DNA from 2 places in the Pontibacter sp. SGAir0037 genome. Region 2 is predicted to be linked to the other one. Evidence: riboswitches for the same ligand, from Rfam matches in the RefSeq annotation. Region 2 holds a riboswitch; the other holds the start of a gene.

Region 1 (5,748 bases), 750 kb from region 2:
CCAGGTCTATAATCTCATAGTTGTTACAGGCCAGTACTACACCCACAATGTTTTTCCCGATGTCGTGCACATCACCCTTTACAGTAGCAAGTAAAATTTTGCCAGCCGACGACGATGTTCCCGCTTTCTCTGCTTCCATAAAAGGCATGAGGTAAGCCACGGCTTTTTTCATTACACGGGCACTTTTTACCACCTGTGGCAAAAACATTTTACCTGCGCCGAACAAGTCGCCTACCACCTGCATGCCAGCCATCAGAGGGCCCTCTATCACATCCAGGGTTTTAGAGGCCTGTTGCCGGGCTTCTTCGGTATCTTCGTCGATAAACTCTACAATGCCTTTTACCAAGGCATGCTTCAGTCGTTCTTCCACCGGAGCCTCGCGCCAGGCATTATCAGCCTGTGCTGCTCCTTTGCCTTTCCCTTTTATGGTATCAGCGTAGTTTACGAGACGTTCAGTAGAGTCTGGGCGTCGGTTAAAAATGACATCCTCAATCAGTTTGCGTAGTTCCAGCGGCACCTCTTCGTAAATACCCAGCATACCGGCATTCACAATACCCATGTCCATGCCTGCCTGCACGGCATAGTACAGGAACACAGTGTGCATCGCCTCGCGCACAGCATCGTTGCCTCGGAACGAGAAAGAAAGATTGCTTACCCCGCCGCTAATGAGGGCGTGCGGCAGGTTGGCTTTTATCCATTTTACCGTCTCGATATAGTCTACAGCATAGTTATTATGCTCTTCTATACCAGTGGCGATAGCTAATATATTCGGGTCGAAAATAATGTCCTGTGGCGGGAAACCTACCTCCTCTACCAGAATGCGGTAAGAGCGTTCGCAGATTTCAATTCTTCTGTCGAAGGTATCGGCCTGGCCTTGTTCATCAAAAGCCATCACCACCACCGCCGCACCATACTGGCGTACTTTGCGGGCCAGCTTCTTAAAGTTCTCTTCGCCTTCTTTTAAACTGATGGAATTCACGATAGACTTGCCCTGCACACATTTCAAGCCTGCCTCAATCACACTCCATTTAGAAGAGTCGATCATGATGGGGAGCTTGGCAATATCGGGTTCGGAAGCGATCAGGTTCAGGAAGTTGGTCATGGCCTGCTCTGAATCGAGCATCCCCTCATCCATGTTCACGTCGATAATCTGTGCACCTCCCTCTACCTGCTGCTGCGCTACCGACAGCGCCTCTTCGTACTTATCTTCTACTATAAGGCGGGCAAATTTGCGTGAACCAGTTACGTTGGTCCGCTCGCCCACATTAATGAACAACGTTTCCGGTGTAACAGTAAGTGGCTCTAAACCGCTGTAGCGTGGAAGAGGAGCTAAGTCTGTGGGTTTACGGGGCTTGTATTTTTTGGCCAGATCGGCAATTACCTTTACGTGCATAGGTGTTGTGCCGCAACAGCCACCCAATATGTTTACCAGCCCCTCCTTCAGGTATTCTTCTACGATCTCCCCCATTTGCTGGGCCGTTTCGTCGTACCCCCCGAAGGCATTCGGCAAACCGGCATTGGGATATGCACTAATGTACCTGTCAGAAATACGCGACAGTTCCTGAATGTGTGTTTTGAGCTGGCGGGCACCTAAGGCGCAGTTGAAACCAATGCTGATAATGGGCGCATGCGAAACAGAGTTCCAGAAAGCCTCTACCGTTTGCCCGGAGAGGGTGCGGCCACTGGCATCGGTAATGGTGCCGGAAATCATAATAGGCAGGTTTTTACCGCCATCGTCTACGAATTGCTGTATGGCATATAGCGCAGCTTTACAGTTTAAGGTGTCGAAAACTGTTTCTACCAGGAGCAGATCTGAGCCACCATCTACCAGGCCGCGCACCTGCTCGTAATACGCCTCTACCAGTTGGTCGAAGGTGATGGCACGGTATCCGGGATTGTTTACATCCGGTGAAAGAGAAGCTGTGCGGTTGGTTGGCCCAATGGCACCTGCCACAAAGCGTGGCTGCTTTGGCGTTCTGGCTGTAATCTGGTCTGCTGCCTCACGGGCTATTCGGGCCGATTCGTAGTTGAGCTCATATACAATGTGCTCCAGGTGGTAATCAGCCATCGCAATGGTGGTGCCGCTAAAGGTGTTGGTTTCTATAATGTCGGCACCAGCCTCCAGGTAATCTAAATGTATCTGTTTAATTACATCAGGGCGGGTGATCGATAACAAGTCATTGTTGCCTTTTAAGTCTCCCTGATGGTCTTTAAAGCGGTCGCCTCTGAAATCTTGCTCCTGCAGTTGATAGCGCTGAATCATGGTGCCCATGGCACCATCCAGCACAAGCACACGCTCTTTCAGCAGTTTATAAATAGGATGTGTCATGTTAGTGTCTTCTTCTCTTACGTCTTCGGCTTTCGCTTATCAAGAAGGACACCCAGGTGCAGAAGGGGATATCAATCTTATCTTCCCTGGATATGGTTACCAGGAGGGAGTTAGCACCAAGCTTTTATTCATGGTTGCTAAGACATCATCGGGCCCTGTCCCTCAGTCTTTCTTGATAAGAGATTGCAATTTAAGAAGATATAAGTAGTTTATGAAATTTTGTTATGTTTAATTATTATGCAGCCTGTTTATAAGCTGTAGGCGCGGGAGCCACCAGTTCGTTTGCATGCCCTGGCAGAGGTGTTTGCTGGGACAACAGCGGGTTAGCCGTCGGAAAAAGAAAAAGGGATGCAAGTGCATCCCTTTTTGATCTTACGCTGCCAGTGGCAGTTTATTTCTAATACTAAGCCTCAGCCTGTACTTTAGGAACTACAGAAACGAAAGAACGGTTCTTTTTTCCTTTTTTGAATTGTACAACACCGTCAGTTAAAGCGAACAGTGTATGGTCTTTGCCAATACCCACGTTCTGACCTGGGTGATGCGCAGTACCTCTTTGTCTTACAATGATGTTACCAGCGATGATATCCTGGCCACCATAAATCTTAACACCCAGTCGTTTAGAGTGCGACTCACGACCGTTGTTAGAACTACCAGCTCCTTTTTTGTGTGCCATTTTCTTACTATTTAATGCAGGCTGTTGCCAGACCTGAAAGTTTCAAACGATTAATTTCTTCTACTGCTTATCCAATGCTCTCGATCAGGATTTTTGTAAAATGCTGGCGGTGGCCATTCTTTTTACGGTATCCTTTTCTTCTCTTCTTTTTGAAAACAATTACTTTGTCACCTTTCACAGTGCTGGTCAGGATTTTACCTACCACCTTAACACCGCTCACGAAAGGAGCACCAACAGTAATAGTACCGTTGTCATCAGTAAGAAGAACATTGGCGAACTCAACGGCGTCACCTTCATTGCCGGAAAGCTTGTTAGCGTAGATGAACTTGCCGCTCTCTACCTTGGTCTGTTGACCTGCGATTTCTACAATTGCGTACATCAGCTTCAATGTATATTTTTAGATTTAGTCCGCAAAAGTACGGCGGTAATTCCAAAAATGCAAATCATTGTGCGTTAATTCTTTCTGTCGGCTCAGGCTTTAAAGCAGTGTGGTGTGGATAACTTTGTTGAAATCAATAGGGTAAAAATTTTAAGCCTTTAAAAAGTGGATTAATGAGTTATTTGCCAAGTGTTTGTGTGCTTGTTTTGTTTTCCACCTTATCCACATGTTTGTAAAGTCTATAGAAAAAGTATTGGGTGAGCAGGTCTAAAATTGTACTTAATGTCGTGCTTTATTGCCTGTAAATGTTTGTCGGCAGTCAGAATATTAAATTGCCTATATTAACTTGCAAAAACATAATTTTATTTAGATATGTTCATACGAATATATAGTTGTCCACAGATGTTGATAAAGCTGTTGATTTTGATATAATTATCAGTAAATCAATATGTTGAATATTTGTGTATAAATTGAACAACTTTAGGTCTCGATTTCAAGTTCATTTCCATATATTTGAACTCCTAATATTTTGCAGCACACCAAACAGGTGCAGCTTGGGCAATTATATAAGGAAGTTTTATAGCAAATTTTTGCTCTAATCCTTTAACAATTAATGCTTACGTACTTATGGAGCCAATACTGAAAGAGAATCCTAACCGCTTTGTTTTGTTCCCCATTCAAAACGATGAGGTGTGGCAGATGTACAAGAAAGCTGAAGCCAGCTTCTGGACAGCCGAAGAAATCGATCTTTCTCAGGACCTGAAAGATTGGGAAAACCTGAATGACGGCGAGCGTCATTTTATCAGTCATGTGCTTGCTTTCTTCGCTGCCTCTGATGGTATTGTGAACGAAAACCTGGCTGTTAACTTTATGAACGAGGTGCAGATACCGGAAGCCCGTTGCTTTTATGGTTTCCAGATCATGATGGAGAATATACATTCGGAAACCTATTCTCTGTTAATAGACACTTATGTGAAAAAGCAGTCTGAAAAAGACCACCTGTTTAATGCGCTGGAAACAGTGCCGGCTGTAGGCAGAAAAGGAGAGTGGGCGTTGCGTTGGATTGAAAGCGAAAACTTTGCAGAACGGCTGATTGCTTTTGCGGCGGTAGAAGGTATTTTCTTCTCAGGTTCTTTCTGCTCTATTTTCTGGCTGAAGAAACGTGGCCTGATGCCAGGCTTGACTTTCTCTAATGAGTTGATCAGCCGTGACGAAGGCTTACACTGCGACTTTGCCTGCCTATTGTATGGTATGCTGCAAAACAAGTTGCCGGAGGAGCGTGTGCAGGAGATCATTCGTGATGCGGTAAGTATTGAGCAGGAATTTGTAACAGACGCACTGCCTGTTGACCTGATTGGAATGAACGCGAAGTTAATGAGCCAGTATATTGAGTTTGTGGCTGACCGGCTGCTGGTAGCACTTGGCTGCCAGAAGATTTACAACTCTGCCAATCCGTTCGACTTCATGGAAATGATTTCCCTGCAAGGTAAAACCAACTTCTTTGAGAAGCGCGTGGGAGATTATCAGAAAGCCGGTGTAATGTCTGATAAAGACAAAAACGTTTTCTCCTTGGACGAAGACTTTTAGCCCTTCGCCATTTTAAGAATTTATAGCGGTAGACAAGGCAGCGGATGCCTTGTTTACCGCTCCATCTGAATAGCTGCCGGTGCTAAAGCTGTTGCTTTTACCACGTGCCGGCCAGAAACTATAGTGGCATAGATTGCCGGTCAGGGATGTTTCATTCCCACGCATGAAAACATGAAAGTATTTTGCTTTACCTATAAAGTTTAGTATTACAACGCTTTACGCCCTGTATTGCGTATTGTCGAGTGATACTTAAAGTACTCCCGAGTCAGCTTCTGCCCAGGCAGAGGTTTTTTAATACCTGTACCTATTTAATAACCCGGGGCCTTGAACCCCGCTAAATGTATACGTTATGTTAGTTGTAAAACGAGATGGCAGGCGCGAATCGGTTAAGTTCGATAAGATTACAGCACGCATCGAAAAGCTGTGCTATGGCCTGAATATGGATTTTGTGTCGCCTATAGAGGTGGCTAAAAAAGTAATAGATGGTATTTACGATGGTGTGACCACCGTAGAGTTGGACAACCTGGCTGCTGAAACGGCGGCATCGCTTACGACCAAACACCCTGACTATGCCGTTCTGGCTGCCCGTATAGCGATCTCCAACCTGCACAAGGTAACAAGCAAGTCGTTCTCAAATACCATGAAGCGCCTGTATACCTACCAGGATCCTAAAACAGGAGAGAATGCATCGCTTATCGCAAAAGATGTGTACGAGGTAATCCGCAAGCATGCTGCCACCCTCGATTCAACTATCATTTACGACCGCGACTATAACTATGA
Region 2 (5,748 bases):
TATTATTGTATAGGTGTTCATTCCTTTATCTTCTCCAATTTTTTCTAAACAGGTTTTATAACTCTTGCAACAGGCTGCGTAAAATCGTATATTCATTGTCTTGCAAATGGCAATTATGTTTTCACTTACATTTTAAAGTTGAAGGCTATGAACACCCTACCCATCAACTGGTTAACCGAAGGGCTAATCGATTTCGAATATAAAAAGTATATGCTCCTGGCTTACCTGCAGGCTGCCAAAGCTGAATTCGAAAAGCTTCATTTATACCCTGCCTTTTCTGACCTGATTATGCATTACCGGAACCTGTTGCATGTAAAAGAGCATAAGAAGCTGGTATATGAGCAGTTTCCTAAACGCATCAGCCGGGCCGATTTCGAGAAACTGGAGCTTGTGTACGAAAAAATAGTGGAAGATGATGAAACTATGCAGCAGATTGAAGAAATTATACAATTTGCTTCCCCTCTTTTCTCGCATGCAGTAGGCGAAGGAAGAGAACTGTACGAATTCATAGAAAGCCACCTGGAGATCAGCCCTGTAGGTATTACGCCTATCTATTACGATGAAGGCTACCTCTTTCTGGATACTTTCCCGGCTAAAGAAACACAGGTATACGCCTACCGGATTTCTGTATTTCAGAACACTTATGAAAAGTACCGTGGCATCAACACGCAGTATTTAAAAAGTGTGCGGAGAGGTTTAGCACAAACACACGAAAACCTGAAAGGGCAGCTGGTAAAAGAGCACCAGCAATTTCCTAATCCTGCCACTTTTGTAGTGATAGCCAAGATGCCCTGCCCTATCGAACATTCTTTACTTCCAATTGCAAAACGTTCGCTGGTAAAGTACATAACTAAAATGTCGCCTTCATAATCTGCTAAACGGCTTTAAAGCAATTTAGAGCCATTGTCAATTGTAAATCCCTAGCTTACTTATAGAGATAATATATTTTTTTTCTGGCAGGTCTGTTTTTTGAAACAAAAAAAGGCATATATTTGTAATACAAACATAGCAGGACAAACAAACCTCCTGTTAGAATTTATAAAGAAGAGGTAAGAGAATAGGCTCTATGACCCTCTGGCAACCACCTTGTATGGCAGGTGCCAATTCCTATCCCGATTAAACGGGAGCATATAAATTTTAAGAACATGAAAAATTTATTCAACATTTCTTCTTCAGCCCTTAGCAGCACCGAGTCGTGCCAGGCTGTATTATTTTCATCCTATCCAACGCTTACTACTAAAACAGCGCATGTCTGCTGTTGCTGTTGTTGCTGTTAGCTAACAAATCTGATTCCTTTGTAGATTTGTGCCTGAACCAGCCTTTTCGGGCAATACATCCTGATTAATCTTTTAATTTTTTCTGGCATTTCTGTGCAATTTATAAGCGAAGCACTTATCTGCCTGCACAACCCTGATTAATCTTAAGGCTTTCATCAAAAAAAGAACTTAAAAACATTGCTATACATGAGTCAGTCATTATCATCGTTAGAAGCTCAGATCCCAGCCTTATTATCTTTATTAGAAGGTAAAACAGCTGAAGAAGGATTACGTTTTCTGGCAACTCAATTCGAAGGAAGTATTGCTTTCTCCTCCAGCTTAGGTTTAGAAGATCAGTTAATCACACACTTCATTTACGAAAACAACCTGCCAATCCGTGTTTTTACGCTGGACACCGGAAGGCTATTTAACGAAACTTACAGTCTGCTTAATCGCACCAACGAGCATTATGGCAGAAAAATGGAAGTATACTTCCCTAAGCATGAAGCAATTCAGAACCTGGTAAACGAAAAAGGCCCGCTTAGCTTCTATAACTCTGTCGAAGACCGCAAAGAATGCTGCTACCACCGCAAGGTGGAGCCGCTTAAGCGAGCCCTGCAGGGAGTTCAGATCTGGGTTACTGGTATCCGTGCCGATCAGTCGGACGCCCGCCAGGGGCTGCAGTTACTGGAGTGGGACGATAACTTTAAAGTGATTAAGTTTAACCCGCTGCTGGCCTGGACATTTGAAGAAGTCAGAGCGGCTATCAAAGAGTACAGAATTCCTTATAACTCTTTGCATGATAAAGGCTTTATCAGCATTGGCTGTGCTCCTTGTACACGTGCTATCCGCATTGGAGAAGACTTCAGGGCAGGCCGTTGGTGGTGGGAAGACAACTCTAAAAAAGAGTGCGGTCTCCACACCCATTAATTCAGAAGCTGTTTGAATGTTTCCCTTTGCTCGGTTTAAATTAAGGCAGGAAACAGGTTTATTTACTATATAAAGCGTAAAATCCCACTAACAGCCAAACAGGTTGTTAGTGGGATTTTACTTTTATACCTTTAGGTTTTCAGGTACAGATATACTTATTTATTATATGCAAGTAGAATTAACACGCGTAGACCAGGATTTCCACTTCCAGGCAACAGGTGCATCGGGAGTTGCAATTAATATTGATGGTTCTCCGGACATAGGTGGTCATAATGCAGGTGCAAGGCCAATGGAATTATTACTGATGGGTTTGGGAGGATGCAGCGCTATCGACATTATCCTGATCCTTAAAAAGCAGCGACAGCAAATTACCTCTTTCGATATTAAAGTAAATGCAGAACGCGAAAAAGTAGGCGATGCTTCTATCTTTAAAAGCATTCAGGTGCACTACATTTTAGGTGGTCCCTTGGATGCGGATAAAGTAAAAAGAGCAATCGACCTATCGCTGGAAAAATATTGCTCTGTAGCAACTATACTTTACAAAACGGCCACTATAGACTATACTTTTGAAATTGTTGGCTGATTACCGATCTGGAGATTTGGAAATTTGAAGATTTGAGAATTTGGAGATTGATAATTGCAACTTGCGTTAAGAATGTTCTTATTCATCGTAATTAAAATTATAAATAAGCATATTATCACTGACTGCATTTAATAGCACCTCATCTTCAAATTTCCAAATCTTCCAATTTTTAAACTATAACATCCAGCGCCTGCACAATATCACCGATAATATCATTTACATTTTCCAGTCCCACCGAAACACGGATCAGGCCGGGTGTAATACCTGTAGCGGCTCGTTCTTCTTCGGTTAATTTAGAATGTGTGGTAGAAGCCGGATGTGTAACAATGGTACGGGTATCGCCAAGATTAGAAGTTATACTGATCATCTGCAGGTTATTCACAAATTGCTTCGCAGCCTCAAAGCCTCCTTTAACCGCAAAAGTCACAATGCCTCCTCCCTGCTTCATCTGCTTTTTCGCCAGCTCATACTGTGGGAAAGAAGGCAGGAATGGATAACGAACAAAGTCCAGCGCTTTGTGTCCTTCTAGTGTTTGTGCCAGTTTTAAAGCGTTTTCGCAGTGCTTCTCCACGCGCAAACTTAATGTTTCCAGGCTTTTGGAAATAACCCAGGCATTAAACGGAGACATAGCAGGACCTGTATGGCGTGCAAAAAAGCGAATTTCATCAATTAACTCCTTTTTACCTACCACAATACCTCCCAGTACTCTCCCCTGTCCGTCCATGTACTTTGTTGCAGAATGAATGATCAAATCTGTACCATAGTCGGCAGGTGTTTGCAGAATGGGTGTGGCAAAACAGTTATCCACAGCCAGGATCAGGTTATGTTTTCTCTTCAGCTCCCCAATCCACTCCAGGTCTATCAGCTCCAGGCCGGGGTTAGAAGGAGTCTCCATGATGATCATTTTCGTAGCGGGTGTGATCAGGCTCTCCCATTGCTCCGGAGCCGCCGTATCAGCATAAGAAAACGTTATTCCCCACTTCGAAAAGACTTTGGTAAGCAATTGGTGAGTAGAGCCGAAAACTGCACGGGCCGATAAAACATGATCGCCAGCCTTTAACAGTGCCGCCATACTGGAAAATATGGCTGCCATACCCGAGGAAAAGGCAAATCCATCCTCTGCTTTCTCCAAGGCACATACTTTTGTCAGCAACTCATCCACATTCGGATTGGAGTAGCGGGAATATATATTTCCTTCCTCTTCATCAGCAAAAACCGCCCTCGCCTGCTCTGCATCCTCAAATAAAAAGCTGGAGGTTAAATAGAGCGGCACCGAATGCTCCCTGTTATGAGAACGCTTTGCCTGTAATCGGATAGAATTGGTTTCGTTATTCGACATTGTAAAAATGATAAATTTTCTTGTTCGTTTCTGAAGCAGCTGTATTAGGAACAAGAGCTACCTAAGAAAAACTAAATTAATACACACCTGGCAATTTATAGTTATCACTCCTAAATTATCTCGTTTAAACACCTTTCGACCAGCAAGGGCCAGTTGGGCAGAACATACTGCATCATCTTTTTTTGATAAAGTGATTAACAGCAACGGCGACCAGTGAAAGGCCTCCTATCGCCAGCGCAGATCTAAGCGTTGAATTCTTCTTGCTTTCCTCTTTCTCAACCAGCCTGTTGGTAATCTTATCGAGCTGCTTTACCTTCTCGGCAAAATCGCCGGTTAACCTGGCCCTGATCCGGGTAAGGTTTGCCAGCAACTGCTCTGTTTCATCCGGAAAAGTATCGTTTAATACTTCTTTCACACGCTTGGCAACCGTAGGCGATTTACCGTTGGTTGAAATAGCAAGCTTCAGGCTTCCTTTCTGCACAATAGAACCCAGGTAGAAATCACAGATCACGGGAGTGTCGGCTACATTGGTAAGAATCTTCCTGGCTTTTGCCTGATCCCGCACCTCTTTGTTTAAAGCCGGATCGTCGGTTGCTACCAGCACAATGTCTTTTCCTTCCAAATCAGAAGCCTGGAATTCACGTTGCCGGATAAGCAGGTTGGGATGGCGCTCTGTAAACGCAAGAATCTCCTCATTAACAACCGGTGCTACTAACTCTATGGCAGCCTTCGGGCTGTTCCGGAGTATAGCCGTTAGCTTTTCCAGTCCTACTGCTCCGCCACCCACAATCAGGGTACGCAGCTGCTCTAACTTCAGGAACACCGGGAAAAGCGGGTTTTCGTCGTTTGACGGTTTGGTTAACGCGAAGGGTGCATTTTTCTTTTGCTCGTAAGCCATAGTGAAAGGTAAAATAGAAGACAACTTCATGAAACTGTTTAGCGCCTTAATTTATACAACTAAGCTGCTAAAACAGAAAGAGGAGTAACTATTTACTCCTCTTTCTGTTTATCCAACAATTTTAAACTTACTTCAGAATAGCACCGCCTACACGCTCTGCTTTTTTCTGCTGGCGGTAGCTGGTTGCCTGCTGTAAGAACAGCTGCGCATTGCTCAGGTAAGCTTTAGCAAACTCCTCCCCTGGCTCATGCTGGTTGATTTGCAGCACTGTGCTTCTGAAATCAGGCTCAAACCGGAATTCGCCGGTAGCCACAAAGTTTGTATCAAAATCATCCATGATGCCAGCATGCGTGTTGCCTTTTACATTTTTATCCAGCAGCAGCGCTTTGGCTGTACTGATGTAAGAGGCATAGCCATAGTATATAGCATCAGCAAAACGATTATCTTCAAAAGCCTCATTGGCCCACTCCAGTTTCTCGTCAGACTCATAAAGCAGCGTTGCTACGAGGTCTATCATTACACCGGCACATTCTCCTACCCCGATCGCAGTCGCAAATTCTTCCTGGTGACCCCAGTCGATAAAATCTTCTGCCATTAAGGTTGTAAGGTCGGCAAGCGGTTTTAACAGCTGGTAAAAATAGTTTTTACCCTGCCTGTCGTAATACTCGTTAAACTTCTCGTTCTCCTGCTTGTTTTCCCTGTAATCGTTGATTACATAACGCAGGGCATCTGTAGCCCTCTT

The links. A riboswitch is a leader RNA that binds a small molecule or an ion and turns the genes downstream of it on or off. The one in region 2 is predicted to bind S-adenosylmethionine.
Region 1: another riboswitch for S-adenosylmethionine. It lies ahead of metH (methionine synthase); the one in region 2 lies ahead of C1N53_RS12670 (phosphoadenylyl-sulfate reductase).

Annotation. Positions count from the first base shown of each region.
Region 1 covers NZ_CP028092.1:3,854,172-3,859,919, reverse strand. Annotated here, with positions in the region: gene metH (methionine synthase) at 1-2,329, opposite strand, end outside; SAM riboswitch class I at 2,404-2,511, opposite strand; gene rpmA (50S ribosomal protein L27) at 2,733-3,002, opposite strand; gene rplU (50S ribosomal protein L21) at 3,070-3,381, opposite strand; gene C1N53_RS15800 (ribonucleoside-diphosphate reductase small subunit) at 4,009-4,968, shown strand; gene C1N53_RS15795 (ribonucleoside-diphosphate reductase subunit alpha) at 5,318-5,748, shown strand, end outside.
Region 2 covers NZ_CP028092.1:3,108,595-3,114,342, forward strand. Annotated here, with positions in the region: gene C1N53_RS12665 (hypothetical protein) at 148-870, shown strand; SAM riboswitch class I at 1,034-1,137, shown strand; gene C1N53_RS12670 (phosphoadenylyl-sulfate reductase) at 1,464-2,186, shown strand; gene C1N53_RS12675 (OsmC family protein) at 2,353-2,769, shown strand; gene C1N53_RS12680 (PLP-dependent aspartate aminotransferase family protein) at 2,939-4,108, opposite strand; gene C1N53_RS12685 (bifunctional precorrin-2 dehydrogenase/sirohydrochlorin ferrochelatase) at 4,281-5,006, opposite strand; gene C1N53_RS12690 (nitrite reductase) at 5,134-5,748, opposite strand, start outside.